2 regions of the Clostridium sp. X genome follow, and region 2 is predicted to be linked to the other one. Evidence: riboswitches for the same ligand, from Rfam matches in the RefSeq annotation. Region 2 holds a riboswitch; the other holds the start of a gene.

Region 1 (16,179 bases), 1.3 Mb from region 2:
TCCTTAAACATTTGTGTATATACACAATTAACATAGTTATTTTACTATTCTAAAAAATATATGTCAATGTATACACTATACCTAAATATGAAGAGGTGATATAGAGGTAATAAGGTTATATGAAAAGTACTCATGTTGACAAGCTAAATATTCAGTAGTAAACTAAGCTCATAAGTAATGCAAGCTATATCACAGAGAGATGTGATAAATTTTTTTAGATATATTCGTGCATATACACGAAATTTGCAGACGTTTTCAAATTTATTATCTTAAATTAAAAGGAGAAAGTTAGATTATGAACATAAAAGAAGATATTCGTAATTTTGTACTTGATTTAGGTATTGATGATGTAGGCTTTGCTGCTGCAGTAGATTATAAAAGTCCACGAACTACTCCTCTAGAACAAATTCTACCAGGTGTTAAAAGTATCATTGTTCTAGCTATACGTGAAATGTCTCACGTTGAAAGTCTGAGTGCAGAGATAGCTATGAATGGTAGATTAGATTCTATGAAATTTTTACACCACTGCAATTTTAAACTGGCTAGATATATAGAAATGAAATTACAGGCAAAAGCTATGGCAATCCCTTTTTCTTATCCACTAAAAATGGATCCTAACAATAAAGAAGGGATTGTAGCAGAAGTATCTCTGCGACACGCCGCAATAGCAGCAGGTCTTGGAAATTTTGGGAGACATAACTTGGTAATACATCCTCGTTTAGGAGCAAGAGTTATTTTTACAGCTATATTAACAGATCTAGAATTAGAGTCTGACCCACCAGTTACTGAAGATTTATGCATTCATTGTAATATTTGTGAAAAGACTTGCCCTGCAAATGCCCTAGAAGAAGAGAATTTTACTGATGTAAACCGTTGCCGAAAAAAATCTCAACCTTATGGATTAGGTAAAGCAATCGGCTTTTGGAATGAATTCGTGGACAAAACACCAGAAGAGCAAAAGAGAATGTTTATGACAAAAGATTACTGGCAAATGTATCAAACACAATTTATAGGTTTTCAATATTTTTGCTTTAACTGCTATAAAAATTGCCCTATAGGAATGAAGAAGATTTAAATGATATATTTAATAATTAAATATCTAAGATAAAAGCCAACCTAGCATTAATAGAAATATAATGCTAGGTTGTTTTATATATGAAAAAGGTTAATAGTCATCGGATAAAATAAAAAGCTTTAAAAATAGAAAACTTTTTGGAAATAAATAAGGTATATACTTATGAAAGCAACTAAGCAGGTATCCCAAATCTAGGATTTGGTGATGGTCGCTTACTCATTCGAGGAACGAGAAGGAGCTTCCTCCTTGTTAAGGAAAACTTACACCAAGAGTTAGTTAGATTAAAAAGTTGATTTAAAGGAATTAAGGAGAAATAGGGGGTAAGACAGTGGAGAGAGTTTTATTAGAAAAAATTAGAGAAGGAGATAATGAAGCCTTTGCTCAGCTGTATGAGAAATATGCAGAATACGCACTTAGGGTTGCCATGGCAGTTACAAGGGATAAGATGAGTGCTGCAGATGTTGTTCAGGAAACCTTCATAAAAACTTATAGGAGCATTAATGGGTTTGATTTAGATAGAGAGTTTAAGCCTTGGTTTTATAAAATTTTAATAAATGAATGTAATAGATTACTCAAAAAAACTCCAGATGCAGTACTTGTAGAAGATTTTGTAGAAGCAGGAATGCAGGATTATATAAAAGAAGATGATGATTATGATTTTGAGAAATACGAGGATTTGTATAAAGCTATAGAAAGTCTTGAAGATATAAATAGAGTTACCATAATTTTAAAATACTTAAATGGGTTTAAGGAAGCTGAGATTGCTGAGATACTAGGAATTAACATAAATACAGTAAAATCTAGACTGTTTAAAGGACGGCAGAAGCTGAAAAATTTAATGAGAAATTTTGAGGGAGGTAGTAAGATTAATGGATAATAGAGAAGATAAAAAAATTAATGAAGTACTTCTTAAAGGCACAGATGAAGCTTTAGAGTTAAAGGATATGGTATGGAAGAATATTGAGAAGGAATTAGGTTTAAAAGTAGGAAAGGTGATAGAGATGAAGTCTAAAGAGAAAAATAATAGAAGATTATTTAAATATGGAAGTATGGTTGCAGCAGCTCTTGCCGTAGTAATATTTTCAAATACAGAATATGGTCATGCAACAGCAAATAAAATTAGAGAAATATTTGCTCCTAATAAAACTATTACTCAAAGCTTAGAGGGAATGGACGAAGAGAGTAATGTTTCACTTAAAGAGGGTTCATCAAAATATATAGTCTACATTGATGAAGAAAGATATACTATGGTAAGTGAAAATGGGAAAGATCTAATTTCTCCAAAAACTAAAGCTGAAAACTTACCAGAGGTATACATGGAAATAGAGCAAGTTAAAGGGAAAAGTCCCAAAATAGTAGCTTCTGAAATAGAAAGTACTCTTAAAGTTAAATATCCTAAGGTAGAAAATAAGAGAGAGGTTACAGATCCAATTGAGAGTATATTAATTTCTGCATATAGCGGTTCAAATTGGAATGACACAGTTATAAAGTATTATTTTGTTGATAATAAGGAAGGGGGCACTTTTATAATTAAAGAACAGTACTTCCTTGAAGCAGCGGAAGGGCATGGAGCAAGATTCTATAATATGCTTAAAGAATTTAAAATACTAGAAGAATAAGAGGTAGGTTGCGGAGACGCAACTTACCTTTTATTCTTGAAAATCTAACAACTTGAAGTTCAATTTTTATAGCTTGACTTTAATAATAATATAAACTATATTAGTATAGTTATAATAATATAACTATTATACTAATATAACTAAGCTTGTTTACAAATAAGGTGGTTGATAAATTTGGAAAAAGAAAAACTTGAAGAGATAATGGAAAACTTATTTCTAATTCTACCTCTGTTTAAAAAGAAGTTAATAAGACATGATCTTTACGAAGAGGATATAGACTTATCTCCTTCACACTTTCATATACTTTTTACCTTACAAGAGAAAGGGGCAATGGCTACCTCGGAGTTAGGAAAAGTGCTTCATATATCTAAATCAAATGTTACTCCACTAGTACAAAAGTTAATAAATAAAGATATGGTTAAAAGAATTACTAGTGATAATGATAGAAGGTATATATATATTGAAGTTACAGAAAAAGGTGAAGAATTTTTAGCAAGACATAAAGAATTAGTAATAGAGCACCTAAAAAAGAAGATTTGTGGATTAAAAGAGGAAGAATTAGAAGTGCTAGCTGTATCACTACAAAACTTAAAAGAAATCATTATGAAATTTGAATAGAAAAATTAAATATTTAAGATGGGAGAGTAGATTATGAATAATTCAAATCAGTTAGGAGAAGAAAAGATTTTAAAATTATTATTGAGATTTTCTGTTCCTGCTATTATAGGTATGCTAGTTAATGCTTTATATAACATTGTGGATAGAGTATTTATAGGACGAGGAGTTGGATCTCTTGGAATTGCAGGGATTACTATAGGGTTTCCTATAATGCTTGTAATAATGGGATGTGCTATGCTAGTTGGTATTGGAGCAACTTCTTTAATTTCTATTAAGTTAGGAGAGCAAAACAAGGACGGGGCAGAACATATCGCAGGAAATGGTATGGCATTACTAATTATAATTTCTATAGCATTAACAGTTATAGGTTTGATTTTTTTAACTCCTCTATTAAAACTTTTTGGAGCAAGTGAGATTGTATTGCCTTATGCAAGAGATTACATGAGGATTATTCTTTTGGGAACTATATTTCAGTCTATTGGATTTGGTATGAATAACTTTATTCGTGCAGAAGGAAATCCTAAGATTGCTATGTTTACAATGTTGATTGGTGCAATTCTAAACACTATATTAGATCCTATTTTTATATTTGTATTTAACTGGGGAATAGGTGGGGCAGCCCTTGCAACCATAATATCACAAGCAGTATCTGCAGCTTGGGTACTATATCACTTCTTTAGTGGTAGAAGTACATTAAAAATTTATAAGAAAAATCTAAAGTTAGATAAAGCAGTAGTAAAAGGAATTGTAGCGATTGGATTTGCACCTTTTGCTATGCAGATTGCAGCTAGCCTTTTAAATGTAGTTATGAATAAAAGCTTAAGCTTTTATGGAGGAGATGTTGCAATATCAGGTATGGGAATAATTAATAGTATAACTATGTTAATGCTAATGCCTGTATTTGGTATAAACCAAGGTGCTCAACCTATTATTGGATATAATTATGGAGCAGAAAGATTTGATAGGGTTAAGGAAGCATTAAAACTTGCAATTGTTGGAGCTACTATAATTGTAACTATTGGGTTCATTGCTACTAGATTATTTCCAGAGGAGTTTATTGCAATGTTTAGCAAGGAAGATACGGAGCTTATAGCTTTTGGGGTTCATGCGTTAAATATATTCTTAATCTTCTTACCTATAATCGGATTTCAAATTGTAGGAGCAAACTACTTTCAAGCTGTAGGAAAACCAAAGCAAGCTATGATGCTGAGCTTATCAAGACAAGTGCTTATATTAATTCCAGCTTTATTAATTCTTCCAAAGTTTTTTGAAATTAATGGACTATTAATGGCAGGGCCACTTGCAGATTTATTATCATCAATAATAACAGGAACTTGGCTATATAGGGAATTAAAGCATTTAGGGGCAAAACATGAAGAGAGCTTTTCGGGCATATTACAAGAAGAATCATAACCTAGACTTAATTACTTAAGCAAATTTTAAATATAGAATAAAATATTTATTTAAGTATAAGCTTCAGGAGGGTTAGGATGAAGAATAAAATTTTGGTAACGGGTATTACAGGAAATGTGGGAAATGACGTTGGAAAGAAATTACTTGAAAAAGGTGCTAGAGTAAAGGCAGCTGTTAGAAACGTTGAAAAAGTAGAAAAGGAAGGCTTAGAGGGGGTAGAGTATGTGAAATTTGATTTTGAAGACACTACTACCTATGAGGAAACTTTAAAAGATGTAAGTAAGGTATTTCTAATGAGACCGCCACAAATTACTGATGCTAAAAGGCAGATAAAGCCTTTCGTAGAGGAAGCTAAGAAAAGGGGTGTAGAGCAAATTGTATTCCTATCCCTAATGGGAATTGAGAGGAATCCAATTCCACCACATTATAAGGTAGAAAAATACATTAAAGAATCGGGAGTGCCCTATACCTTTTTAAGACCTAGCTTTTTTATGCAAAATTTAAATTCAACCCATCGTGATGATATAAGGATAGGGATGATATTTTTATTCCAGCAGGAAAGTCTAGGTCAAGCTTTATTGATACAAGAGATATAGGAGAAGCGGGAGCCATAGTATTAACAGAAGAAGGACATAAAAATAAAGCCTATACCTTAACAGGGAATGAGGCGCTAGATTACTATGAGGTGGCAAAGATTTTTTCAGAAGTTTTAGGAAGAGATATCAAATATACAAATCCATCTCCTCTTAAGTTTAAGAGAGTAATGCTTGAAAGAGGAGTGGATAAAGCATTTGTCAATGTAATGGTTGCTCTTTACTTTACTACTGGAATGGGAATGGCAAAGAAGGTAACTCCAGATCTTGAGAACTTACTTGGAAGAAAACCAATTACAGTTAAACAATTTGTAGAAGATTATGAGAGTTGCTGGAGATAAGATTTAGTTTATTTTTTCTACTAAGTTGTTTTATAGCATATTCTCTTTTTTGAGCGGATATTTTATTATCATATTCTTCAAAGTATACCAGTTTAACTGGAAGTCTACAGCGTGTATATTTTGCACCTTGTCCACTAAGATGGGTCTTTAAGCGCTTATTTATATCAGTAGTCCAACCGGTGTAAAGAGTATTATCAGAGCATTCTAATATATAAACATAACACATTTTCATCACCAAAATTATTATAGCGTATAGACGGATTTACTGTCTATACGCTATATCTGTATTTAGAGACTATTAAATAAAATCAATTAATGAGTATATTTTAAAAATACAGCGTAAATTTAAAAGTATTTACACATACTAGATATATATAACTTAGAAGGTTTTACTTATGAAAGGATGATAAACTGATGAAAAAGTTAGCTAGATGTGTACTTTTTTTATTTATTTTTTGCATTGGATATACTAATAATTATAAATTAGTTTTTGCAGAAGATATACAATCTAATGAAAGCTACAATATAACAATGAAGAGAGATATTTTATGCCTAATGATGGCTTATCCAGAGTATATTACTGGAGTGGAGAGCAGTGAAGGAAAAGTATATATAGTTATGAAATCAGGTAGAAAAATTCTTTATGATGATAAAAAAGAAAAGAGTTTTAGTGCAAAACTACAGAATCCAGATCTACAGGATGCCCTAGAAGAGATTTATCCAATGGGTGATATAAAAGAATTAATGGCTGAAAATTGTGATCCAGGAAGAGCAAGGATTTATCCTATTCTAAAGGAAGTATACGGTGGTTCAAAAGCTCAAGTTCAATCTAATCTTAAAGGTATAAGGATTGGAAATCAACATTTTCAGTTTAATAAGAATAATAAAGCTGCTGAATCGTTACAAAAAACTATGAACGAATTAACTACTCTCGCTAAAAGTAATAGTAAGATATGGGCTGTTGCTTTCCCTGTTAATGGTACATTCAACTATAGGGTTATAGCAGGTACAAATCAGTTAAGTCCTCATTCATTTGGAACAGCTATAGATTTAAAAAGTGATAAACGAGATTACTGGAAGTGGGCATCAAGAAAAGACGGACAGGTAAGAATGCTCTCATATCCTAGAGAGATTGTAGAAACTTTTGAGAAGAATAATTTTATTTGGGGAGGAAAATGGGGACATTTTGATATTCTACATTTTGAATATAGACCTGAGATTATAATGAAGGGCAAGTATTTCTCAAATAAGTCATTAGATAAGGAAAATTGGTATAAGGGAGCACCTGAGGAAGATGAAAATGTAAAAAACTATATAAAGTTAATTGATGAAAAGGTTAAATAATAAAATGTAAAATTATTAGAAATAGTAATGGTCTATCTAATTTTCAGATAGACCATTATTTTTACCACTCTACTAAAAATCTATTTAGAGCAGGATTTATTTTTAATGCTTTCATTAAATCATTATATTCTTCTAAGGATTTAGGATTTTCTTCTTTTGTCTTTATAGCTCTTATCATAAGATTTTTAGGAGTTTCAAGAGGAGATATATATTCTACTACTGAAACATCATATCCCTTTGCTTCCAGCATAGCAGAGCGCATACCATCTGTAAGTATGTCTGCAAGCCTAGCTTTTAATACACCATGTTTTGTTATACTTTTAAAAGGATCATAAGAATATTGACTTAAAAGCTCTCTATGACAACATGGCACTGCAATAATTAAATCAGATGTTACTTTTATTCCTAAGGCTAATGCCATATCAGTTGCAGTATCACAGGCGTGTAGAGATAAAACTACATTTATTTTTTTATCAGGTACATAATCTTTTATATCTATTGCATGAAACTCCATATTTCTATAACCTAAATTATCAGCCATCTTTCTAGAAGATTCTATAACTCCTTCAGAATAATCAAGTCCTATAAAGTGGGATTTTATCTTTTTTACTTCTGTTAAATAATAGTTTAAAACAAAGGATAAATAAGATTTACCACAGCCACAATCTAGTATAGTTAAAGTTCCTTTATAATCTAATTTATCAAAAATACCATCAAGAAGCTCTACATAATGATCAATTTGATTATATTTTCTTATTTTATCATTCTTAATTTTTCCATCCTTAGTCATTATGTTTATTTCTTTTAAAAGACTATCTGCTTTTCCAACTTTAACGTAGTAGTCTCTGTTTAACAAAGTTGAAGTTGTTCCATCACTATGATTTCCTATAGTTGATAATTTAGTGATCTTTGCTTTGGGGTCAGCTAGATCCTCATCTTTAATTTCAATATTTTTCATTGTAACATTTTTATTATCTGCTGAAATTAATATATCTGTTCCACGTTCACTATATATAAAGGCAAGGCTCTCGTAACTTTCCGCATCTTTTAGGATTCTTTCTAATACAGTTTTAATATCATCAACTTGAGTTATTCCATTAAAATTATATTTAATTTTGCTATCTTCATAGCTTCCAGTACCATTAAAGGATTTTAATCCTGTATTAAAGGTAATCTTTAATCCTTTAAAAGTTGAGTTGTTTTCAGAAAACCTATTTTCTATTCCCATAAAAAAAAGCTTTAATTTGCTTAAACTTTGTTTGTTCATATGTAATTTTTAATCCTCCACTTTCACAAATCTTTTAATAGATAGTATATCAAAGTCAATGAAGGGTTACAAGGATGTAAGTTACAGGTGCTAGGCTGAGATGTATATTATTAAAATAATATATTCTAGTACTTAGCACCTGATTTTTACCACTTCTTAAAAGAGTCCTATTTAGTTATTACTTAATATTTACTATCTTTATTATCTATTGGGTGTTCCATTGCAGCCATCATTCGTTTTGCCATCTCACCATCTGCATTGCGGGCACCTGCCATAGATTTGTGACGATTTTTATATGAATCTAATCCCATATCTTCAGCTACTTCCATCTTAAAACTATTTAATCCTGTATTTGCTTCAGGAATAAGAGCTTTACGTCTTGACATAGTACATTCTCCTTTCTTTTTTAGAGTTACAATAATAGTTTCTGTAGAATACAAGCATATATACTAAAAAAGAACTCTAATTTATTAATATGTATTTTAGGCATATTAATAAATTAGATATTGTTTATAAAGTATTCAGAAAATTTTAAAAAATCTATTTATATCTTTATTTGTTTGTGTCATAATTATATTAGAGTCATAAACACTTTTATATGAGGAGGTTAAATTTTATGAAACTATATACAAGACGTATTGGCAAAAGTATGGGTACTGGAAGGATAGAAATAGAAAGTCCTAGGGAACTTTTGGATATTGAAATGGCCTTAAAACAATATAGAAAGCTGTTAGAAAAGAAAACTCAAACACCTTATGTTGTAGAACAAAAGAGTGAAATTGAAAGATTACTAGAGAGATTAAATTTTAGAAATGGAATAGCAATAGATTAAATACATAAGGATATCTGTGAAGTTAAAACTTCATCAGATATCTTTTTTACTATATATATTTTAAAACTATAACAAGATTTATTTAATAAATATTAAAAAATAGTTGCATAATTATAAATTTAATGATACACTAACAATAATTTAAAAAGTTAATAAAATGTTAGTTGCCTAGGGTAGAGGCGCTATAATTAATAGTATTTACTAGGAGTCGGCAGATGTTGATGAGTAAAGAAAGGAATTATGGCCGAAGAAATTAAGCTGGCAAGTTTAATTTCTGGCTTTGCATAAAATATATGTAAAGTTGTCGCGTAAGAAATTACGTGGAGAGCTACAAGGTACACTGAGTTCGGAATATAAGGATTTTTTATTTATATTGCGGCAAGGGTGTTCCTTGCTGCAATATTTTTTTTGAAATATATTGCAGCCACAATCTTCTAAATCATTAATCACTAATCGCTAATCTTTATTCACTACATTATGTGTGGAAACTATAGAGATAGCTATTAGAGACTAGAGATTAAGAGATTATGTGTTTTCTCCTAGTACCTCATATTACCACCTGAAAAGGATGGCAACTGCTTACTAAAAAGCGGGGGGCTATAAATATGGAAATAGTAGTGCAAAAATACGGTGGGAGTTCTGTGGCTACAACAGAAAAAATAAAAAAGATTGCAAAAACCTTAATTAAAAGAAAAGAAAAAGGGGCTAGTTTAGTTGTTGTAGTATCAGCCATGGGAGATACTACAGATGATTTAATTTCAATTGCTAAGCAAATCTCTAAGAATCCAGATAAGAGAGAGTTAGATGCTTTGTTATCAACAGGGGAAATGATGTCTTCAGCATTACTATCTATGGCAATAAAGGAATTAGGTCATGATTCTGTTAGTTATACAGCATACCAAATAGGGGTAAAAACAACGGGACAGTATGGCAAAGGATTAATTGATGATATAGATGATACAAAAATAAAGAAGAGTCTTAAAGAAGGTAAGGTCGTAATTGTGGCAGGGTTCCAAGGGATTAATGAAGATGGGGATATAATTACTCTTGGAAGAGGCGGCTCTGATACGTCAGCAGTAGCCCTTGCAGTTAAGTTAAAAGGTATATGTGAGATATACACAGATGTTGATGGAATATATAGTGTTGACCCGAGAAGATATAAAGAAGCTAAAAAACTTGAAGTTATTGATTATGAGGAAATGCTTGAACTATCAAGTTTAGGGGCACAGGTCATGCATTCAAGATCTATTGAACTGGCACAAAAATATGATATATCAATATATGTGGGTTTAAGTAATAGTGATATTAGGGGAACAATTATCAAGGGGGTTAATAAAATGAACTTAGAGAGTAAACCAGTAACTGGACTAGCTACTAGTGATGATGATATAGCGGTAACTTTAAAAGATATAGATGGGGATATAAATATACTTTCAGCTTTATTTGAAGCTATTGGTAGTAGAAAGATAAATATAGATATGATAAGTCAAACTGCACCTTTAAATGGAAAAGTAAATGTGTCGTTTACAATTCCAAGGGATGAGGAAGAAGAATGTATGGATATAATTAAGAATTTTGCAAGAGACAGGTATATAGCCATAGATGAGGATATAACTAAATTCTCAGTAGTTGGAATAGGAATGAAGAATACCTCTGGAGTTGCAGCAAAGATGTTTAAGCTTTTTAGTGCTAATAATATAAATGTTAAAATGATAACTACATCAGAAATAAGAATTACATGTGCTATAAAACAAGAAGATAAAACTAAAGCAATTCAGATAGTAGCAAAAGAATTTAATCTTTAATCAAGGTAATAATATTATTGAATGGGGGCTATTAAAGTGAAATTATTTGGAAGTACAGAAGTAGTAAATGAACATTTGCATATAGGAGGTATCAGCTCTAGTGAGTTAGTTGAAAGATTTCAAACACCTCTTTATGTTATGGATGAAAACCTAATTAGAAATAATTGTAGAAGATTTTATAATGGATTTAAAGCTAATGAAGGAAGAAATAGAGTAGCTTATGCTGGAAAAGCATTTTTGACCCTAGCTATGTGTCAGATTGTTAAAGAAGAAGGATTATACCTTGATGTAGTTTCTGGTGGAGAGCTATATACAGCATATAAGAGTGGATTTCCAATGGAAAAGATATATTTTCATGGTAATAATAAAACTCATGAAGAAATAGAAATGGGAATTAAGCTTGGAGTTGGAAGATTTGTAGCTGATAACTTTTATGAAATAGAAAAAATAAATGAAATAGCAGAGAAACATAATAAGACTCAAGAAATACTTTTAAGAATATCTCCAGGAATAGAAGCACATACTCATGATTATATAAAAACTGGACAAATAGACTCTAAATTTGGTTTCACTTTACTTGAAAATCAAACGTTAAGAGCTGTAAAGCAGGCTATATCTTTCAAGAATATAGACCTTACAGGATTCCACTGTCACATTGGTTCTCAAATATTTGATATAGAACCTTATAGGGATGAAGTTAGAATAATGCTTACTATAGTTAAAGATATTAAGGATGAATTAAGATATGATATTAAAGAACTAGATTTAGGCGGAGGATTCGGAATATACTACGAAAAAGGCGATGACCCAAAGGAAGCTGAAGAGTTTTGCACAGCTATATTAGATGAAGCTGAAAAAGTGGCAAAAGACCTTGGTATAGACTTACCAACTTTAACTATAGAACCAGGTAGGTCAATAGTAGGAAATGCAGGAACTACCCTCTATACAATAGGATCAATAAAACAAATACCAGAAATTAGAAAGTATGTAGCTGTAGATGGAGGAATGACTGATAATATAAGACCAGCTTTATATAGAGCTCAATATGAGTGTGTAATTGCAAATAAGATAAACTCATCAAGCACAGAAAAGGTTACAATATCAGGAAAATGCTGTGAATCAGGAGATATATTATTAAATAATGTAGAGATACCAGCAGCTGAAAGTGGAGATATATTAGCCGTTTTAGGAACTGGAGCTTATGGTTACTCTATGTCTAGTAATTACAATAAAATTCCTAGGGCTGCAGTAGTTTTAGTGAAAGATGGAAATGCAAAAATTATATGCAAAAGACAGTCTTATGAAGATTTAATAATTAATGAACTTGAGCTTTAAGCTCATTAAAATTTGCCATCCAAATTTAAAAAATATATTAGTAGGGGACTTATACAGAAATTTATGTATAAGTCCTTTGCTGATTTTTTGTTTAATCTTAATTTTTTTGGGGAACAATAGTTAGGCAATAATGAAAATGTAATTACATAACGAAGGAGTGACTTTAAATGGCCTATATTATGGCAGTTATATCTATAGTTTTGGTTATAGTAATATATTTATCATTCTTCAATAATGAGAAAGATAAGGAAGAAAATATATTAGACGATATGCCAGTTATAGATGTAAATGGAGAAGACTTAGAAAAGCATGCTATGCAAATATCAAAAAACTATTCTTATGCAAGAAAATCAAATTGTAGAAGAAAGTTATTTGGGAGCTTAGATATTAGCTATAAAAAAATAATAGAGGGCTATGAACATATAGATAGAGATGTAAGGGAGAAAAAAGACGTAGCTCCAGCATCAGAATGGCTTTTAGATAATCTGTATCTAATTGAAAAAGAATATAAACATATAAAGCATAATATGCCAAAGTCATATTATAAGGATTTGCCAGTTATAAAAAAGGGAATGATGAAGGGATACCCTAGAATTTACCATATAGCAGTAGAGTTAGTTTCTCATACTGATGCTAGAATTGATGAACATATAATAGAGAGATTTATTAGGGCTTACCAAAGTAACTCTGTTTTAACTAGTGGAGAGATTTGGTCACTTCCTATTATGCTTAGAATAGCTTTAATTCAAAACATAAGCAAAATAACAGAAAAAATAGTTATGAACTCAAAAGAGAAATCTGAAGCAGATAAAATTGCAGATAGACTAATAAACGCAGTTGAAAATCAGAAGACAAAAGAAGAAGTTTACCGTATTTCAAGAGAAGATATAAATTTTACTTCCCATTTTACAGAGAGATTGTTAAAGGTACTTAGAGATAAGGGAATAGACTCTAGTGAAATATATGAGTGGATAGATGAGAGACTTGAAATGAAAGAAACAAATTCTGAGAAGATGATAAATTTAGATCATCAGGAGCAGGCTACTTATCAAGTTTCCATTGGAAATTCTATAAGTTCAATTAGAGAAGTTGAGGCATTGAATTGGAGAGAAAGTTTTGAACATCTAAGCTTTGTTGAAAATGTTTTAAGAGAAGACCCAGCAAATATATATTCCACTATGGACTTTGAATCTAGAGATTATTATAGACATAGAGTTGAAAAATTAGCAAATATAATGAAAAAACCAGAGTCTTTTATAGCTAAGAAGGCAGTTCAATGTGCTGAAGAGGCAGAGCTGGTAGAAGGAAGAGAATTTGAAAAGCATGTAGGATATTATTTAGTAGATGATGGAGTAGATTGCTTAAAGAAAAAATCCTATTTTAAAGATAAAGGAATACATGGTATAAAGAATTCTATGAAGAGTTCTTCAGTAGGATATTACGTAGGGGTTATAGCTATAGGAACTATAATTGCCATGAGTATTTTTCTTGCAGTAAGCTATATGAATGATACAAATAGAGCTTTGTGGAGATATGTTGTTGCAGGATTTATTTTAATAGTACCATGTAGTGAGATAATAGTTTCTGTTCTAAATTGGAGTATAAATAATCTCACCACTCCTAGATTCATTTCTAAAATAGAATATAAAGAAGGAATAGGCGAGGAAAATAGAACAATAGTAGTAATACCTACAATTATAAACAGTGTTCAAAAAGTACATGAATTATTAAAAAATATTGAAGTGTATCATTTAGCTAATCTTGATGACAATATATATTTTACTCTCTTAAGTGACTTTCAAGATAGTTCTACTGAGGTAAATGAAGAGGATGAAAAGATAGTAGAAGCTGCTTTAGAACATGTAAAAAAATTAAATAATAAGTATTCTAAAGATAAGGGAGATAAATTTTTCTTTTTTAGTAGATACAGAAAGTATAATGAAAAAGAAGCTAAATGGCTTGGATGGGAAAGAAAGCGTGGTAAATTAGAGGAGTTTAATGCTCTAATTAGAGGGGAAGAAAAAACTAGTTATAATGTTATAAGTGGAGATATAAGTGAACTTAAAAAAGCTAGTTATGTAATAACTTTAGACAGTGACACTCAGTTACCTAGAGATAGTGCAAAAAAACTAGTTGGAGCTATGAGCCATATACTAAATAAGCCTTGTATTGATAAGCCTAAAAAAAGAGTTACAAGAGGATATGGGCTTATGCAGCCAAGAATAAGTATTAGTACTTTAAGTGCAAATAAAACTATTTTTTCAAGGATGTTCTCTGGAGAAACTGGTTTAGACACTTATACTACAGCTGTTTCTGATGTGTATCAGGATTTGTTTGGAGAAGGTATTTTTACAGGAAAAGGTATCTATCATATAGATACTTTTAATGAGATGCTTAAAGGAGAAATAGCTGAAAATATGGTGTTAAGTCATGATCTTTTAGAAGGATCTTATGTGAGAACTGCTTTAGTTACTGATGTAGAATTAATAGATAGTTACCCAGCTTACTATATGGCAAGTTCAAAAAGATTTCACAGATGGGTTAGAGGTGACTGGCAATTACTTCCGTGGATTAAAAATAAAAAGTCTATCAATTCTCTTTCAAAGTGGAAGCTATTAGATAATTTAAGGAGAAGCTTAGTAGCACCATCAATAATGCTATTGATATTATTATCTTTTAATGTTTTACCAGATGGAACAGATAAGTGGGTATCAGCAGCTGTTCTTGCGCTAATTGCACCTATACTTTTTAATGTTAGTGAATCTGTTACATCACCTATAAGGGGTATAAGTCTGTCAGGCAGAATTAATAATAGCAAAACTATTATTGAACAAGTTTTTTTAACATTTGCTTTTCTACCCTTTATAGCCTATTTAACATTAAATGCTATTGTAAAAACTTTATATAGAGTTTATGTGAGCAAAAAGAATCTATTAGAATGGCAAACAGCAGCAGATGCTGAAGCAAAGTCAGGAAAAAGTTTAACGGATTATATAGCATTTATGTGGATAGGAAGTTTGATATCTGCAGTAACATTAACTATAGCTTTTAACAGATCAAGTGATTTAGGGATTTTTATGCTACCATCTTGTGCAATATGGTTTTTAAGTCCTTGGATAGCTTGTTATATAAGTAAAGATATAAAAGAAAAGAATGTACAAATAAATACGCAACAAGAAACTATGCTAAGAAGAATAGGAAGAAAGACTTGGGCGTATTTTGAAGACTTTGTAAATGAGGAAAATAATTGGTTAGCTCCTGATAATTATCAGGAAGATCCAAGCAATGGAGTTGCCCACAGAACATCTCCGACGAATATTGCAATGGGTCTTACATCAAATCTTGTTGCTTATGATTTAGGATATATAGGTTTGGTAGAAAATATAAACAGACTAGAAAATGTAGTAAGAAATGTAGAAGACTTAAAAGGATATAGAGGGCATCTATTTAACTGGTATAACACTATAACGAAGGAGCCATTACACCCTAAATATGTATCAACTGTTGATAGTGGTAATTTAGTGGGATATCTTTGGTTATTAGAAGAGAATTTAAGAGAATATTTAAATAAACCAGCTATTAATAGAGAAATGATAGTAGGCCTTTCAGATACACTAACTCTTGCTAGTGAGGAGATATCTAGAGAACTTACCATTAAGGACTACTATGAGAATGATATAAATACATTGAAGGGATTAGAGTTTACTGTATTTTCTTGGAAGGAATTAACAATACGGTTAAGAGATAAGGCACTAGAAATAGAAAAAGATAGTAATAGTATAGAGCTTTACTGGAATAACAAAGTAAAAAGCGGGGTTAATAAATTCCTAGAAGAGATAGAACTACTTTTCCCTTGGGCTGATACTATAGGTAAAAATAAAGAAAATGATATTAGTTTATACAATAGCTTAAACAGAATAGTATTAAATACTTCTTT
Region 2 (16,179 bases):
ATTTAAAAAAATCTATTATTAATTCACTATTTATTGCTATAGGACTTATATTACACCAAATTGCTCCACCACTATTCCTTGGCATGAAACCAGACATATCATTAACTATGATGTTTATTATAATATTAATAAATCATGACTATAAAAGCACATTATTATCAGGAATTGTCTGTGGAATATTGACTGCTCTTACAACTACATTCCCTGGTGGTCAATTACCAAATGTTATTGATAAGATTATTACTGCTCATATAATTTATTTAATGTTGTTACCTCTAAGAAATAGAGTAAATAACCAAATTCAAACTATAATTATTTCTATAATTGGTACATTAATTAGTGGAACTATTTTCTTAGGTTCAGCAGCCTTACTCGCAGGATTACCTGGTTCATTCTCTGCACTATTTATTACTGCTGTACTCCCTGCTACACTAGTTAATACTTTAGTAGCACCTATATTATACAACGCTATTAATTTATCTATAAAAAAATCTAACGTTAAAATCTTTGAACAATAGAGCTATAGTCTAAAAAATAACGCATATGGATTCCCTCTTCCACATGCGTTATTTTAACTAAATTTCTACTGGTTTACCTACAAATCTAACTATTAAACCTATTAAAACTATATTTATTGGTAATACAATAGCTACTGGAGCTCCAAGACCTACTGGTATATATCCACCAAGTACAGCAACAACTGCAACAGCTAAAGCATAGTATAGCTGAGTTCTTGTATGATCTATATGGTCACAGGCTGATCCCATAGAAGAAAGAATCGTTGTATCTGAAATTGGAGAGCAATGATCTCCAAATATTGCACCTGTAAGCACTGCACTTATAGCCACAACCATATATGAATGTTCAGGATTTAATGCAAAAGCAAGAGGTATTGTAAGTGGCATTAATATACCCATCGTTCCATAAGAAGTCCCTGTTGCAAAAGATATTATTGAAGCTAGTATAAATATAAGCGATGGTAATATAAAAGCAGGCATATTAAATTTTAATACCTGTGATACTATAAAATGTGATGTTCCAAGTTCCTTAATTACTCCACTTAATGACCAAGCTAAAAGAAGAATTACACCAGTTATTATAAGTGATTTCATTCCAGTAATCCAAGTGTCAATAGCTTCCCCTATAGTAAATATCTTTTGGCTTATTCCCATAACCATAGCAACAATACTTGCTAATACTGCTGCTTGGAATAAAACTATACTAGCATCAGATGCTCCAAAAGTTTCTTGTATAGCTTTAAAAGAAGCCGGACTAGTTTTTATAAAATCAATTAAGGCTGTATCTTCTCCACCCATTATTCCAACATAACCATTGTAATAGAAACCAGCAAAGGCACCAACTATTAGAACCATTATTGGCACTACTGCATTTCTAACTTTTAATACAATACCTTCTTTTGGTTCAATATCTGTAGTTTCTTCTGAAACCATTGGCTTTGCAGTATCACTTAATACTTTCCCTGTTGTTCTAGCACGTCTTTCTGCTTGTAGCATAGGTCCAAATTCTCTTAAGAAGTACGCTGTGAATACTATAAATATTAAAATTAATATATTATAAAATCTATACGGAATCGTTTCTAGAAATATATTATATGCATTAGCTTCCTGTCCAATTAACTCATATCCACCTTTAATTAAACTAAGCTCATACCCAACCCAAGTTGAAATAACTGCTATTCCTGCAATCGGAGCTGCCGTAGCATCAATTATAAAAGCTAATTTTTCTCTTGATATTTTCATCTTATCTGAAACTGGTCTCATTATAGGTCCAACGATTAGAGCATTAGCATAGTCATCAAAGAATACGAATAGTCCAAGAAGCCAAGTAATTATTTGTGTACTAACTGGTGACTTTGCCTTTTTTGCTAAAGATTCAGCAACCGCTTTTGCACCACCCATTTTAGTAACTAGTGCAATAAGTCCACCTATTGCTAAACATTGAAGTATAATACCTGCATTCCATGGATCTGCTAAAGAATTTAGTATTTGAGATACAATACTTAAGAATCCTTGAAATAATGCACCAAAAATATTAAATCCATTTAATTGAAGTAAAAATGTTCCTGAGAATACTCCTATGAATAAAGATAAAACAACATTTTTAGTTATAAATGCTAAAACTATTGCAACTAATGGTGGTATAATTGTCCAAAAACCAAACTTAGCTGCATTTGCTTGTGCTACTTCTACATCAACTCCTAGTGCTGTTGTAGCAAATACTAGAAGCATGGCTAATAAAGAAATTGTAAAAACACTTCTTCTTTTCATTATTTTTCCCCCTGTATAAAATTTTTCATACATCGAATTTTAGCGGAGTGTAACTTCAAAAAACAAAAGCCTTGAGTTCTCACTCAAGGCTTATTAAATACTATACTTGTAAAACAATAGTACCCAATAAGTTGAATGATAGCTCTCCACAATACTAATTGTGACAGTCTTACACATATTCTATGCAAAACCAGCAATATAACCTTTAAGCACGGGCTATATACTTCGGCGGCATCTCCTTTCCTGTTGCATCATTGTGCTTTCCTCAACAACAGTACTATTAAATACCGCGCCTCTATCACTAAACTTCGATATACGCATGTCTTATATTTTATAAAATTTTTTAAAAATAGTCAAGCTTTATTACTTAATTTCATAACATTACCGTATAAATTTATTTATACTAATTCATTATTTTTATACTCTATATTTTTCTTAATACCTCTATTAAGGGTACTGCTATAATCAATAAATTCATATACGTCTTCTGCAAAAATCTCATTAAACTCTTTAAGTTTAGGCAAATCTATATCTTCTATAGCTATTTGATTTTCTTCACAATATAAAACTATAGACCCAATAACTCCATGAGCATCTCTAAAAGCCATACCCTTATTTACTAAGTAATCTGCAGCTTCTGTAGCATTTAAAAATCCTTTTTTCACAGACTTAAACATATTTTCTTCTTTTACTTTTAAACTACCTACCATTCCACTCATAACTTTTAAGGATTTCAAAACGGTGTCTAGCGCGTCAAAGAACACCTCTTTATCTTCTTGCATATCTTTGTTATAAGCTAATGGTATACCCTTCATAGTAGTAAGAAGACTCATTAAATCTCCATATACTCTTCCGCTCTTTCCTCTTATAAGTTCTGCTGCATCAGGATTTTTCTTTTGAGGCATAATGCTGCTTCCTGTAGAGAATTCATCACTAATTTGTATAAAATCAAACTCTTTACTACTCCATAAAATAATTTCTTCACTTAATCTGCTTAAATGCATCATTATTATAGAAAAAGAAGATAAAAGACTTATTAAATAATCTCTATCACTTACCCCGTCCATAAAATTGTCTACAGGTTTTTTAAATCCTAATTCCTTTGCTGTAAACTCTCTATCAATATTGTAAGTTGTTCCTGCTAATGCTCCACATCCAAGAGGACTTTCATCCATTATTTCAATATCACTTAAAATTCTCTTCTTATCTCTTTGAAGCATACTATAGTAAGCCATCATATGAAATTTAAAAGTCACTACTTGAGCTCGTTGAAGATGAGTATATCCTGGCATTATTACATTATTGTTTTCTCCTACACTTTTAACTGTTTGTAAAAGAGTTTCTATGTTTTCAATAACTTCAAATGCTTTTTTCTTTGCATACATTCTCATATCCACAGCCACTTGATCATTTCTGCTTCTTCCAGTATGAAGTTTCTTTCCAACTTCACCTATTCTTTTTATTAAATTAATCTCTACAAAGCTGTGAATATCTTCATAGTCTCCTTCAATTACTAGATTACCATTATTAATATCATCCAATATTGATTTTAGACCTGCTGATATACTAGCACCTTCTTCTTCAGTTAAAACACCGCATTTAGCTAACATCTTAACATGAGCTAGGCTTCCAGTAATATCTTCACTGTATAATCTTTTATCAAAACTTAAAGAACTATTAAAGTCCTCCATAAGCTTACTTTCCTCGTTTTTAAATCGTCCACCCCAAAGCTTCATATGTACAATCACTCCGTTCTTTTAATAGCTAATCGCTACCCACCATTTTCTACATAATTATAGAAACTGGCGACTAGCGATTAGTTGTTATATTTTCTTAGTATTTACTAACTATTTGTTTTTATTATTAAGTATTGCATTAATTTTATATGGAAGACCAAAAAGGTTTATAAAGCCTTCTGCATCTTTATGATCATATAATTCACTTGCTCCGAAAGAAGATATTGTCTCTTCATATAGTGCATAAGGTGATTCCATACCAGCAATCATTATATTTCCTTTATATAGCTTTAATTTTACACTTCCAGTTACCTTCTCTTGAGTCTTATCTACAAAAGCGTCTAGAGCTTCTTTTATATTTGTAAACCATAATCCATTATAAACTAACTCTCCATATTTTTGTGATACCATTTCTTTAAAATGGAAAGATTCCTTTTCAACTGTTAAATATTCAAGTTCTTTGTGAGCAGCATAAAGTATAGTTCCACCTGGAGTTTCATATACTCCTCTAGATTTCATTCCTACAAGTCTGTTTTCTAACAAGTCTATAACTCCTATACCGTTCTCTCCACCTACTTTGTTTAATTTATTGATAATGTCAGTTGGGCTTAATTCTTCTCCATCAACTTTCTTAGGTATTCCAGCTTCAAAATAGATTTCTACATATGATGCTTCATCTTTTGCTTTTTCAGGTGGAACTGTCATAAGGTACATTTCTCCCTTATGTTCATTTCTTAAATCTTCTAAATCTCCGCCTTCATGACTTGTATGCCAAATATTTCTATCCCTTGAATATATTTTTTCTTTAGTTACAGAGATTTCTATCCCATTTTTATTTGCATAATCTATAGCATCTTCTCTTGATTTTATATCCCAAATTCTCCAAGGTGCAATAATTTTTATAGTCGGATCTAAAGAAGATATACCAACTTCAAAACGAACCTGATCATTTCCTTTTCCAGTACATCCATGACAGATATATTTAGCTCCTTCTTTATGTGCTACTTCTACAAGAGTTTTAGCAATTAATGGTCTTGCAAAAGAAGTTCCTAATAAGTATTTACCTTCATAAACAGCATTAGCTTTAAGTCCTTTAAAAAGATAATCTGTAACAAACTCTCCAGTAACATCTTCTACATATATCTTTGAAGCTCCAGATCGTATAGCTTTTTTCTCTATTTCTTCAAAATCTTCATCTTGTCCTACATTTACACAACATGCTATAACGTCTAAGTCATAGTTATCCTTTAACCAATGTATAATAATAGATGTATCTAATCCACCTGAATACGCTAATACTACTTTATCTTTCATAAATATACACTCCTTTTTGATTTTTTTGCCTTTTATCTCCATTAAATCTCTGCGATTACCATTGATAACCAAAATATAATATAATAATTATACATACATATTCATAATTATGCAATAGTTTTTTTGTATCTTTCTTAGATCCTACTGCTTCAGAAGTCTTAAAAACACATTAAAATTTGTCTTTATAATTCATATATACAGAAGCTAAATATATCTATTTAATAAATACACTAAAATTATTGTACCCATTACTGTAATAATCATATTTTGCTTTTTTATTATTAAAAAACTTGCAAATACTGCTCCTGTTATTGATGTTAGAATATTCCCTGTTGAATATAACACTTCTGGAAATAAAAGTCCACCAAGTGCAGCATAAGGTATATATTCTAAGAAAGATTTTAAGAATTTTCCTGGATCTTTTCCTTTATATAATATCATAGGTATAGCTCTAGACAAATATGTAACTAGTGCAGCTAAAAATATCATAGTTAATACTTTATTCATTTATTTCACCTTCTTCCTTTGGTAAGAACATTGCCCCAATTAAAGATGTGAATATAATAGTAATAACTACTCTCCAATTACCAATACTATTATTTAAAAATGGAATATAGTAAATGGTTGAACTAATTATCATAGCAATAATAGCTACAATCGCTACTTTTAATGATTTAGAAGCTACTGGAAGAAGTAATCCTAAAAACATAATATAGATTGCAATCCCTATACTATTAGAAAAACTACTTGGTAGTATCCCAGCAAGTAGTGCACCTATTAAAGTTCCAGACACCCATCCTATATAAGATATAGTCTGTACCCCTAAAATAAAAGACGGTTTTAAATTTTCTCTTGTCATAACGATAACAAATACTTCATCAGTAATTCCAAAGCTTAATAAAGCTTTTAATTTCATATTAACTGAGTCTTTTAGTTTATTTGTGATACAAAAAGACATAAGTAAATATCTTGCATTTATTATAAATGTAGTTAATACAATATTACTAACTTCAATTCCAAGATAAAACATATTAACCCCAATAAATTGTGTAGCCCCAGTAAAGTTTGTTAAAGACATTAAAACTGCTAAAGCCCCTGAAAGTCCAGCTGCTTTTGCAATTAATCCAAATGTAATAGCCACAGAAAAATATCCCATAAATATTGGTAATCCAGCTTTTATACCCTGCTTAAACTCTATTTTATAATTAGAATCAATTCCTAAATTCATAAAACACCCCCTTATTTATAAATACACGCGAAAAGATGTATAGATAAATTTTATCTACACATCTTTTAAATACATCTTACTGAAATTATCCTATTATATATAAACTATAAATTTTTTATTATTTCTTCTGCAAACTCCGTAGTTGTAGCTGTTCCACCAAGGTCAGATGTCATAACCTTACCTTCACTTAGAACCTTAGTAATAGCATTATCTATTTTATCTGCTACTTCTAATTCTCCTAAGTGTCTTAACATCATAACTCCACTTAATATAGCAGCCATAGGGTTTGCAATATTTTTTCCTGCTATATCAGGAGCTGAACCATGTACTGCTTCAAATACTGCCATATCAGTTCCTATGTTAGCTCCTGGAACTACACCTAGTCCGCCTACAAGTCCTGATGCCATATCTGATAATATATCTCCGTATAAATTAGTCATAACAAGTACATCATAATTTTCTGGAGATTGCACTAGTCTCATACTCATAGCATCTACTATCATATCATTGAATTCTATACTCTTATGCTTTTCAGCAACTTCTCTTGAACATCTTAAGAAAAGTCCATCAGATAATTTCATTATATTAGCCTTGTGCACAGATGTAACTTTTTTTCTACCTTGCTTTTCTGCTAAATCAAAAGCATACTCTACTATTCTGTCACTTGCTTTTTTTGTTATAAGCTTTATGCTCTCAGCAGCTACATCACCAATACTGTGTTCAATTCCAGCATATAGATCTTCTGTGTTTTCTCTAACTATTATAAGGTCAACATCCTCATATCTTGATTTTATTCCTGGATAAGTTTTTACAGGTCTTACATTAGCATATAGATCTAGCGCTTGTCTTAGTCCTACATTGACACTCTTAAAACCCTTACCAACTGGTGTTGTAACTGGTCCTTTAATTGCTATCTTATTCTTTTTTATACTCTCTATTACATAGTCAGGAAGAGGTGTACCGAACTCAGCTATAACCTTTTCTCCAGCTTCCACTGTCTCCCAATTTATTTCAACTCCACTTGCATCTAAAACACTCTTTGCTGCTGTCATAACCTCTGGTCCTATTCCATCCCCTGGAATCAGTGTTATATTATACGCCATTTTGTTTATACCCCCATTATTTCTTTATTGTATTAATAAGTCCGCCCTTTAATATCATCTCTTGTTGTCTTTCAGAAAGTTGTAATTTCATTTCATATTCTTTATTCTTAGTCTTATTAACAACTACAACTGTTCCTACTTCTGCTCCCTTTATAGTATTATCTATAACAAGTTCATCAAATTCATCTATAGTGTTGTAATCTTCTGGATTAACAAATACTAATGGCATAATTCCATTGTTTATTAAGTTAGCCATGTGAATTCTAGCAAAAGATTTAGCAAGTACTGCCTTTATTCCAAGATAAAGTGGTGCTAAAGCCGCATGCTCTCTACTTGATCCTTGACCATAGTTAGAACCTCCAACTACAAAGCCTCCATTGTTTTCTTTAGCTCTCTTTGGAAATTCTGGATTACATGGTGCTAAGCAATAATCTGATAAATAAGGTATATTTGATCTATATGGCAACAAACTTGCATTTGATGGCATTATATGATCTGTTGTTATATTATCTCCAACTTTTATTAAAACTTTGCCTTCTACTGTATTTTTTAAAGCTTCAGCTTTAGGGAAAGGTTTTATGTTAGGTCCACGTACTATTGTAATTTCTTCTGGCTTTTCTGCTGGATGTACAACTAGATTATCATTTATTAAAAATTCTTTTGGCATTTCTATTTCTGGTGAATCTCCAAATTCTCTTGGATCTGAAATATATCCTGTTATAGCAGATACAGCAGCAATTTCAGGACTTACAAGATATACCCCTGCAGTATTAGTTCCACATCTTCCTTCAAAGTTTCTATTTATTGTTCTTAATGATACTGCTCCATTAGCAGGCGCCTGACCCATTCCAATACATGGTCCACAACCTGATTCAATTATTCTTGCTCCAGCAGCAATCATTTTAGCTAGTGCCCCATTGGCTGCTAACATATTTAAAACTTGCTTTGATCCTGGTCCAATTACTAAGGACATATCCTCATGTATAGTCTTACCATCTAATATTTCAGCAACCTTCATCATATCTACATAAGAAGAATTTGTACAGCTTCCTATAGTGATTTGATTTACCTTTGTACCCTTAACTTCTGTAATCTTAACTACATTATCAGGGCTATGAGGACATGCTACTAATGGCTCTAATTCATTTAAGTTTATTTCAATTACCTCATCATAAATTGCATCCTCATCTGGTTTTATCTCAACATAATCCTGATCTCTACCTTGTGCTCTTAGAAATTCAAGCGTAGTCTCATCACTTGGGAATATAGAAGTTGTTGCCCCAAGTTCAGCTCCCATATTAGTTATTGTAGCTCTATCTGGAACAGATAAGGTTTTTACTCCTTCTCCGCCATATTCGAAAATTTTATCTACTCCACCTTTAACAGTTAATCTTCTTAGAACTTCTAATATAATGTCCTTAGCTGATACCCAAGAATTTAATTTTCCTTTAAGCTCTATTTTTACAACCTTTGGAGTTTTAATGTAGTATTCTCCTCCACCCATAGCAACTGCTACGTCAAGACCACCAGCTCCAATACCAATCATTCCAATTCCACCTGCTGTTGGAGTATGACTGTCTGAACCTACAAGCGTCTGTCCTGGAACTCCAAATCTTTCCAAATGAACTTGGTGACATATTCCATTACCTGGTTTTGAAAAGTAGATACCATGTTTTTTAGTTACTGTTTGTATATACGCATGATCATCAGCGTTCTCAGGTCCTGTTTGAAGCATGTTATGATCAATATAGGCTACAGATTTTTTAGTCTTAACCTTATCTACTCCTAGTGCTTCGAATTGTAAATATGCCATTGTTCCTGTAGAATCTTGTGTTAAGGTTTGATCTATTCTAATTCCTATTTCACTACCTTGTTTCATTTCTCCTACAACTAAATGCTCTTTTAATATTTTTTCTACAATATTATACCCCATAAAAGTCAACCCCTTTTAGAATTAATATGTTGCTATATGAATTTTAATTTGTAATAGCCATCATTCTACGTGAATATTACAACTTTTACACCATAATTATACACCATTATATCATATTTATACAATCTTAGTAAAGTTAATTGCAATATAGACTATTTAAAAATGCATTTTTAAATATTACTTGTCATCTTATGAGAATGAAAAATAATAATTTCCTGAAATAATACCCCCTATTTCTGAGTATAATAATTATCGAGGTGATTTTCTTGTTTGAAAGTATAAAAAATAATAACATCTATAAAAATTTATATAATGGCGAATGGGTTCAGTCTACTAATGCTCCAATAGATATTTTTTCTCCTGTAGATGGCACTTTAGTTGGGAAAATTCAATCTATGAGCGAAAAGGACGTAGATGCATCCATAAAAGCTTCAAAACTTTCACAATTAACTTGGGGTCAAACTCCCATTAACGAACGAGCAAACTTATTGTGTAAAGCTGCTGATCTGCTATTAGAAAATAAAACTATACTATCAGATATTCTTCAAATGGAAATTGCAAAAGATAAAAAGTCTGCATTATCTGAAATTGAAAGAACTGCAGATTTTATAAAATTTACTGCAGAGGAAGGTAAACATATTCACGGTGAATCTGTTGGTTCTGAGAACTTTCCAGGTTTTAAGAAAAATAAAATATCCTTTGTAACTAGAGTTCCTATGGGAGTTGTTCTTGCTATATCTCCTTTTAATTATCCAATAAACTTAGCTGCTTCTAAAATTGCTCCTGCTCTAATAGCAGGAAATAGCGTAATTTTCAAGCCAGCTACTCAAGGTTCCATAGCTGCCCTTCATCTTGCTGATATTTTTAATAAAGCAGGACTTCCAAAGGGAGTATTAAACACTATAACAGGCAAGGGTTCTACAATTGGAGACTATTTAGTAACTCATGAGGATATAAATTTTATCAACTTCACCGGAAGCTCTGATGTAGGAAAGCATATAGCTGTCATTGCAGGTATGGTTCCTATGTTAATGGAGCTTGGCGGAAAAGATGCTGCTTTAGTTTTAAAAGACGCTGACTTAGAAAAAACTGCTCAAAACATAGTATCAGGTGCATATAGTTATTCTGGACAAAGATGCACTGCAGTAAAGAGAGTTCTAGTAGAAGAAGAAATAGCAGACTCCTTAGTTAGTAAAATTAAAGAAAAAGTTAAAAAACTAAAAATAGGAAATCCTAAAGAAGGTGCAGATATAACCCCTTTAATTAACAGCGAGGCTGCAGATTATGTTGAAGGGTTAATTCGAGATGCTATTATCAAAGGTGCTACTCTTGTTACCTCTAGCAAAAGAGTAGGAAATTTAATTTATCCAGTACTATTTGATAATGTTACTACTGATATGAGAATTGCTTGGGAGGAGCCTTTTGGTCCTGTGCTACCTATAATTAGAGTAAAAAATATAGATGAGGCTATAGATATAGCAAACTCCTCTAAATATGGTCTTCAGTCCTCTATTTTCACTAAAGATATTGATAAGGCTTTTTATATAGCTAATAAACTCGAAGTTGGTACAGTTCAAATAAATAATAAAACCGAAAGAGGTCCAGATAACTTTCCGTTTCTTGGTGTTAAATCGTCTGGCATCGGAACTCAAGGAGTAAGATATAGTATAGAAGCTATGAGTAGACCAAAAGCAATAGTTATAAATATAGAAAACCAATAATAAAAAAAGAAAATTGCGTTGCAATTTTCTTTTTTTATTATTGGATATTTTTAGCTATTTCATTTTTAACAATTTCAGCTAGATTTTTTTCTTCTTCTTTTGAAAGGTTCTCTAAGTATATGGCTTTTCCAACAATTACTCTAATCTCACCTTTTTTAAGCCATCCATTATTTTCTTCGAAGATTTTATAACTTCCATCAATAGTAACTGGCACTATAGGAGCATTAGCTTTAGTAGCCATCTTTAAGCTTCCTTTTTTAAACTCTCCTATATCACGACCTTTACTTCTTGTGCCTTCCGGAAAAATAACCATAGAATATCCACTCTTTAAGTTTTCAATCCCCTGATTTATAGCTTTTACAGACTCTCTCACATTTTCTCTATCTATAAACACACATCTAATATTCTTCATCCATTGTGAAATTATCGGAGTTTTTTTCAATTCTTTTTTTGCAATGAATCCCATAGGTTTATTAATAGCAGCTAATATAGCAAGAATATCAAAATTTCCTTGATGATTAGCTACAAAACAACATGCTTCTTCTGGTACATTTTCTAACCCATTTACCTCTAATTTTACTCCAGCTTTTTTAAGTACTTGATTTGCCCAATAAAAGACTACTTCATTTAGAAATTTTTCTGCTTCTTCATCTTTTCCTTGATTTTTCAGATTATTATACTTACGATTTAAACCAAGTGTACGTATTAAATTAAAAACGATATATGTATATATACCTATAGACCTCACACTGATCATTCCCTTCATTAATTCTTTAAACACCTTCTATTATAACGATATAAAAGTATCAATTCAATAAATAGTTTATTTTTCCAATTACTCATGTTTATTTTTTAGAAAAAGTGTAATGATTATAGATATAATTTAAAATCTAGTATATAGATGGAGGTAATCATTAAAAGTTGATATGAAATATAATAAAAAGTATTTTAAATTGTCTTTAATTGTAATAACATTTATAATGGTATATATGTTTTATATTTCTTATACTTATATAAGTAGTTCTATTAATGTAATTTCTCCCACATCTCCTAAAAATATTTTAATTCACTATATAGATGTAGGCCAGGGAGATGCTATTTTAATTCAATCCAATACTAAAAATCTACTAATTGACTCTGGCCCCAATAACAAAAAGACTATTAGTTATTTAAAGAGTCAGGGTATAAAAAAATTAGATTATGTACTGGCAACTCACCCCCACGATGATCATATTGGTTCTATGGATAAAATTATAAGCAATTTTAATGTGCTGAATTTTTACACTCCAAGAATAACAAACAATACAGATGCCTTTAAAAGTATGCTAACTGCTCTTAGTAAAAAAAATCTTAAAATAGTACCAGCAAAGGCTGGAATTAAACTCGATTTAGGAAATGATATCAATTGTACTATACTATCACCAATACGCGATCCCTATAATGAACTAAATAATTTTTCAGCAGTATTAAAGCTCTCTTACAATAATACAAGTTTTTTATTTATGGGTGATGCCGAATCTTATAATGAAAATGAGCTTATAAAAGAAGGCTATAATCTTAAAGCTGATGTAATTAAAATAGGTCATCACGGAAGCAACTCATCAACTTCAAAACTACTGTTAGATAATGTTAAACCTAAAGTTGCTATAATTAGCTGTGGCAGAAATAATGAGTATGGACACCCTAATAAAGATGTTATCAGTAGACTTCAAGAAAAACAAATAAATATTTTTAGAACTGATATAGATTCTTCTATAGTATTAGAAAGTGATGGAAATAAAATAATGAAAAGGTAGTGATAATAATGAATTCAGTAGCATTTGAGGTTTTCGGTATACCCATTAATTGGTATGGTATTATTATAAGTATAGGTATTCTTTTAGCATATTGGGTGGGCTCTAAACAAAGCAAATTATATGATGTAGATTTTGAAAAGGTAACTGACATTTTTATAGTTGCTCTGCCTGTAGCTATATTATGCGCTAGATTATATTACGTTATTTTTGAATGGAGTTCCTATAAAGATACTCCCTCTGAAATACTTAATATTCGCGGTGGTGGGCTTGCAATACATGGAGGAATTTTAGGTGCTACATTTGTTGTCTATATTATGGCAAAAATGAAGAAAATTGAGTTTGGAAAATTGCTTGATATTGCAGCTCCTTGTTTCCTACTCGGTCAATCTATAGGACGCTGGGGAAATTTCTTTAATTCAGAAGCTCATGGTGGACCTGTATCTAAAGAATTTATTTCTAGATTCCCTGAATTTATACAAAGAGGAATGTATATTAGGGGCACTTACTATCATCCAACTTTTCTATATGAATCCATTTGGAACTTATGTATGTTTGCTTTCCTTATGGTATTAAGTAGAAAAAAAGAATTAGCAAAAGGGTCTATATTTTATCTATACATGATTGTATACTCAATTGGAAGGTTCTTTATAGAAGGACTTAGGACAGATAGTTTAATGATGGGCTCCTTAAGAACAGCACAGGTTATAAGTATAGTATTTATAGTTTTTGGTATTTTACTACTTATATATTCAAACAGAAATATACGTGAGACTCACTCCATATAATAAAAAATAAGCACTACAATTTAGTGCTTATTTTTTATACAGTTAATACCCTTGCTACTTTCCAAAGCTACAATTAGGAAATCTACACTCCTCACAGTCCATGCAGATACCCCCATGTCCATACTCTGTTAAGTCTTTATTACTAAGCTTTTCATCAGCTAAAATTCTTGGTAATACAAGGTCAAATACTGTTCTTTTTGAATACATAACGCACCCTGGCAGTCCTAATATAGGTATATCATTTTTATACGCAAGTAAAAACATTGCCCCCGGTAGTACTGGTGACCCATAGCTCACCAAGTCTGCTCCTGTATTTTTTATAGCTGTTGGAGTAACATCATCAGGATCTACGGACATTCCCCCTGTGCATATAATTAGCTCTGCTCCTTTATCTATTAATTTATCTATAGCATCCCTTATCCTACTAAAATCATCTGGAAGTACTACTTGTTCCACTATCTCACATCTGTACTCTTCTACCTTTTGCATTATTACTGGTCCAAAAGCATCCTTTATCCTACCATGATATACTTCATTTCCTGTAGTAATAATCCCTACCTTATTTGATTTAATTGGTATAACCTTAACTATTTTATCCTTAATTAAGTTCTCAGCATTTTTTATTTTTTCTTCTTCAATGATTAGAGGAATCACTCTCGTTCCAGCTACCTTTTGGCCCTTTTTTACTATTGTATTATTATGTACTGTAGATAATATGATTTCACCTAAAGAGTTTAGTTTAAAAAGCTCTTCTTTATTTACTTTTAAAAGTCCATCCTCTTCTGCAATGAAATCTATTTTTCCTTCTTTTATTTCACTAAAAACTAATCCACTTCCTGCTGTTAGCTCTCTTAATCTCTCAGCTGCCTCATTTTCATGAAGCATTCCCTTTTCATATTCCCAAACATAAATATTATCCTTTCCCAAGGATAATAGTACTGGAATATCCTCTTCTCTTATAATATGACCTTTTTTAAATGCCCTTCCCTTAAACTGTCCAGGTATAATCTGTGTTATGTCATGACACAATATTGAACCTACAGCTTCTTCTGTCTTTATGGTTTTCATAGTTTTACCACCTCATAATTTCCCCATATCTTTTCTATGTCTTAAGGAACCTTTATTCTTAACTAATAGAATTTCACTCATTATTGCAAAGGCTATCTCCTCTGGTAATTCTGAAGATATATCGAGTCCTATAGGTGCATGCACTTTTTCTAGATCTTCCTTAAATACTCCTTCTTCCAAAAGATTCTTCATAACCATCACAGTCTTCCTAGTGCTACCTATCATTCCTATATAAGCCGCTCCTCTTGATACTACAGATTTCAAAGCCTTACTGTCTGGCTCATGTCCTCTTGTTGCAATAACTATATAAGTATTTTCATTAATACTATAGTTAGAAAGATTGTATTCTATATCTCCATGTATTACTTCATCTGCTTCACTAAATCTATCTCTATTTGCAAATTCTTCTCTATCATCAAATATAACAGTATAAAAATTAAGTAATTTTGCAAACTTATAAAGCTGTTCCCCAATGTGCCCTCCTCCAACTATCATAAGTCTTTTTCTTGGAGTAAATACCTTTATAAATCCTTTAGCTTCCCCACCACACTGCATCCCGATATCTCCACTATCGTTTAACTTGTAATCAAAATCACTATCTTCATTTTTCTCAATACAACTTATTGCCTTTAATATAACTTCATGCTCAATCCTTCCTCCACCAACTGATCCTAGAATCCTCCCATTAGCCCACACTGCCATAACCGATCCTTTTTTCCTTGGTGTAGAACCTACTATATGAGTTAAAGTAGCCATAGCCACTGGTATTCCATCCTTTAAACTTTCACAAACTTGCTTTAATATTTTCTCCTCCACCCTTATTCCTCCTTACCTTTTTCATATATAATATTCCTTCTAAAACTGATCCCCCAATATTTCTTGCTTTATCTGAAATTGTGTAACAATTCTTTTTCTCTGTAAGCCTTGGATCAATATCTGCAATTTTAAGTCCTTTATGTACTTTACTATTATCTCTTATGAGTCCTCTTAAAACTCCATCTATGGTAGCATTAATCTCAATATTATCTACATAAGCTATTATATCTTTAGCTTTAACAACATCTCCAATTTCCTTTACATTGTTAATAATGCCGCTATATGGACTATATAAAACTCTTTCTTTTGAGTAACCACCAATCTCACCAGGTACCCCTGTATTTTCTGTAGCTTTGCCACTAAATATTAACCTTCCTAAATCGTGTCCTCT

What was found. A riboswitch is a leader RNA that binds a small molecule or an ion and turns the genes downstream of it on or off. The one in region 2 is predicted to bind lysine.
Region 1: another riboswitch for lysine. It lies ahead of ACX0KU_RS08505 (aspartate kinase); the one in region 2 lies ahead of ACX0KU_RS14740 (Na+/H+ antiporter NhaC family protein).

What each region holds. Positions count from the first base shown of each region.
Region 1 covers NZ_CM146912.1:1,669,868-1,686,046, forward strand. The annotation lists gene ACX0KU_RS08445 (4Fe-4S binding protein) at 296-1,075, shown strand; gene ACX0KU_RS08450 (RNA polymerase sigma factor) at 1,404-1,952, shown strand; gene ACX0KU_RS08455 (hypothetical protein) at 1,945-2,694, shown strand; gene ACX0KU_RS08460 (MarR family winged helix-turn-helix transcriptional regulator) at 2,869-3,312, shown strand; gene ACX0KU_RS08465 (MATE family efflux transporter) at 3,346-4,725, shown strand; gene ACX0KU_RS08470 (NmrA family NAD(P)-binding protein) at 4,803-5,321, shown strand; gene ACX0KU_RS08475 (hypothetical protein) at 5,411-5,659, shown strand; gene ACX0KU_RS08480 (GIY-YIG nuclease family protein) at 5,619-5,885, opposite strand; gene ACX0KU_RS08485 (M15 family metallopeptidase) at 6,074-7,003, shown strand; gene ACX0KU_RS08490 (class I SAM-dependent methyltransferase) at 7,065-8,270, opposite strand; gene ACX0KU_RS08495 (small, acid-soluble spore protein, alpha/beta type) at 8,453-8,656, opposite strand; gene ACX0KU_RS08500 (hypothetical protein) at 8,887-9,102, shown strand; lysine riboswitch at 9,269-9,441, shown strand; gene ACX0KU_RS08505 (aspartate kinase) at 9,708-10,907, shown strand; gene lysA (diaminopimelate decarboxylase) at 10,944-12,242, shown strand; gene ACX0KU_RS08515 (glycoside hydrolase family 94 protein) at 12,410-16,179, shown strand, end outside.
Region 2 covers NZ_CM146912.1:2,931,882-2,948,060, forward strand. The annotation lists gene ACX0KU_RS14735 (tryptophan transporter) at 1-518, shown strand, start outside; gene ACX0KU_RS14740 (Na+/H+ antiporter NhaC family protein) at 576-2,291, opposite strand; lysine riboswitch at 2,420-2,594, opposite strand; gene argH (argininosuccinate lyase) at 2,687-4,024, opposite strand; gene ACX0KU_RS14750 (argininosuccinate synthase) at 4,136-5,338, opposite strand; gene ACX0KU_RS14755 (AzlD domain-containing protein) at 5,543-5,845, opposite strand; gene ACX0KU_RS14760 (AzlC family ABC transporter permease) at 5,838-6,566, opposite strand; gene ACX0KU_RS14765 (isocitrate dehydrogenase (NAD(+))) at 6,671-7,669, opposite strand; gene ACX0KU_RS14770 (aconitate hydratase) at 7,686-9,602, opposite strand; gene ACX0KU_RS14775 (NADP-dependent glyceraldehyde-3-phosphate dehydrogenase) at 9,869-11,323, shown strand; gene ACX0KU_RS14780 (lysophospholipid acyltransferase family protein) at 11,361-12,104, opposite strand; gene ACX0KU_RS14785 (ComEC/Rec2 family competence protein) at 12,250-13,119, shown strand; gene lgt (prolipoprotein diacylglyceryl transferase) at 13,128-13,904, shown strand; gene ACX0KU_RS14795 (molybdopterin-binding protein) at 13,959-14,972, opposite strand; gene ACX0KU_RS14800 (XdhC family protein) at 14,985-15,788, opposite strand; gene yqeB (selenium-dependent molybdenum cofactor biosynthesis protein YqeB) at 15,757-16,179, opposite strand, start outside.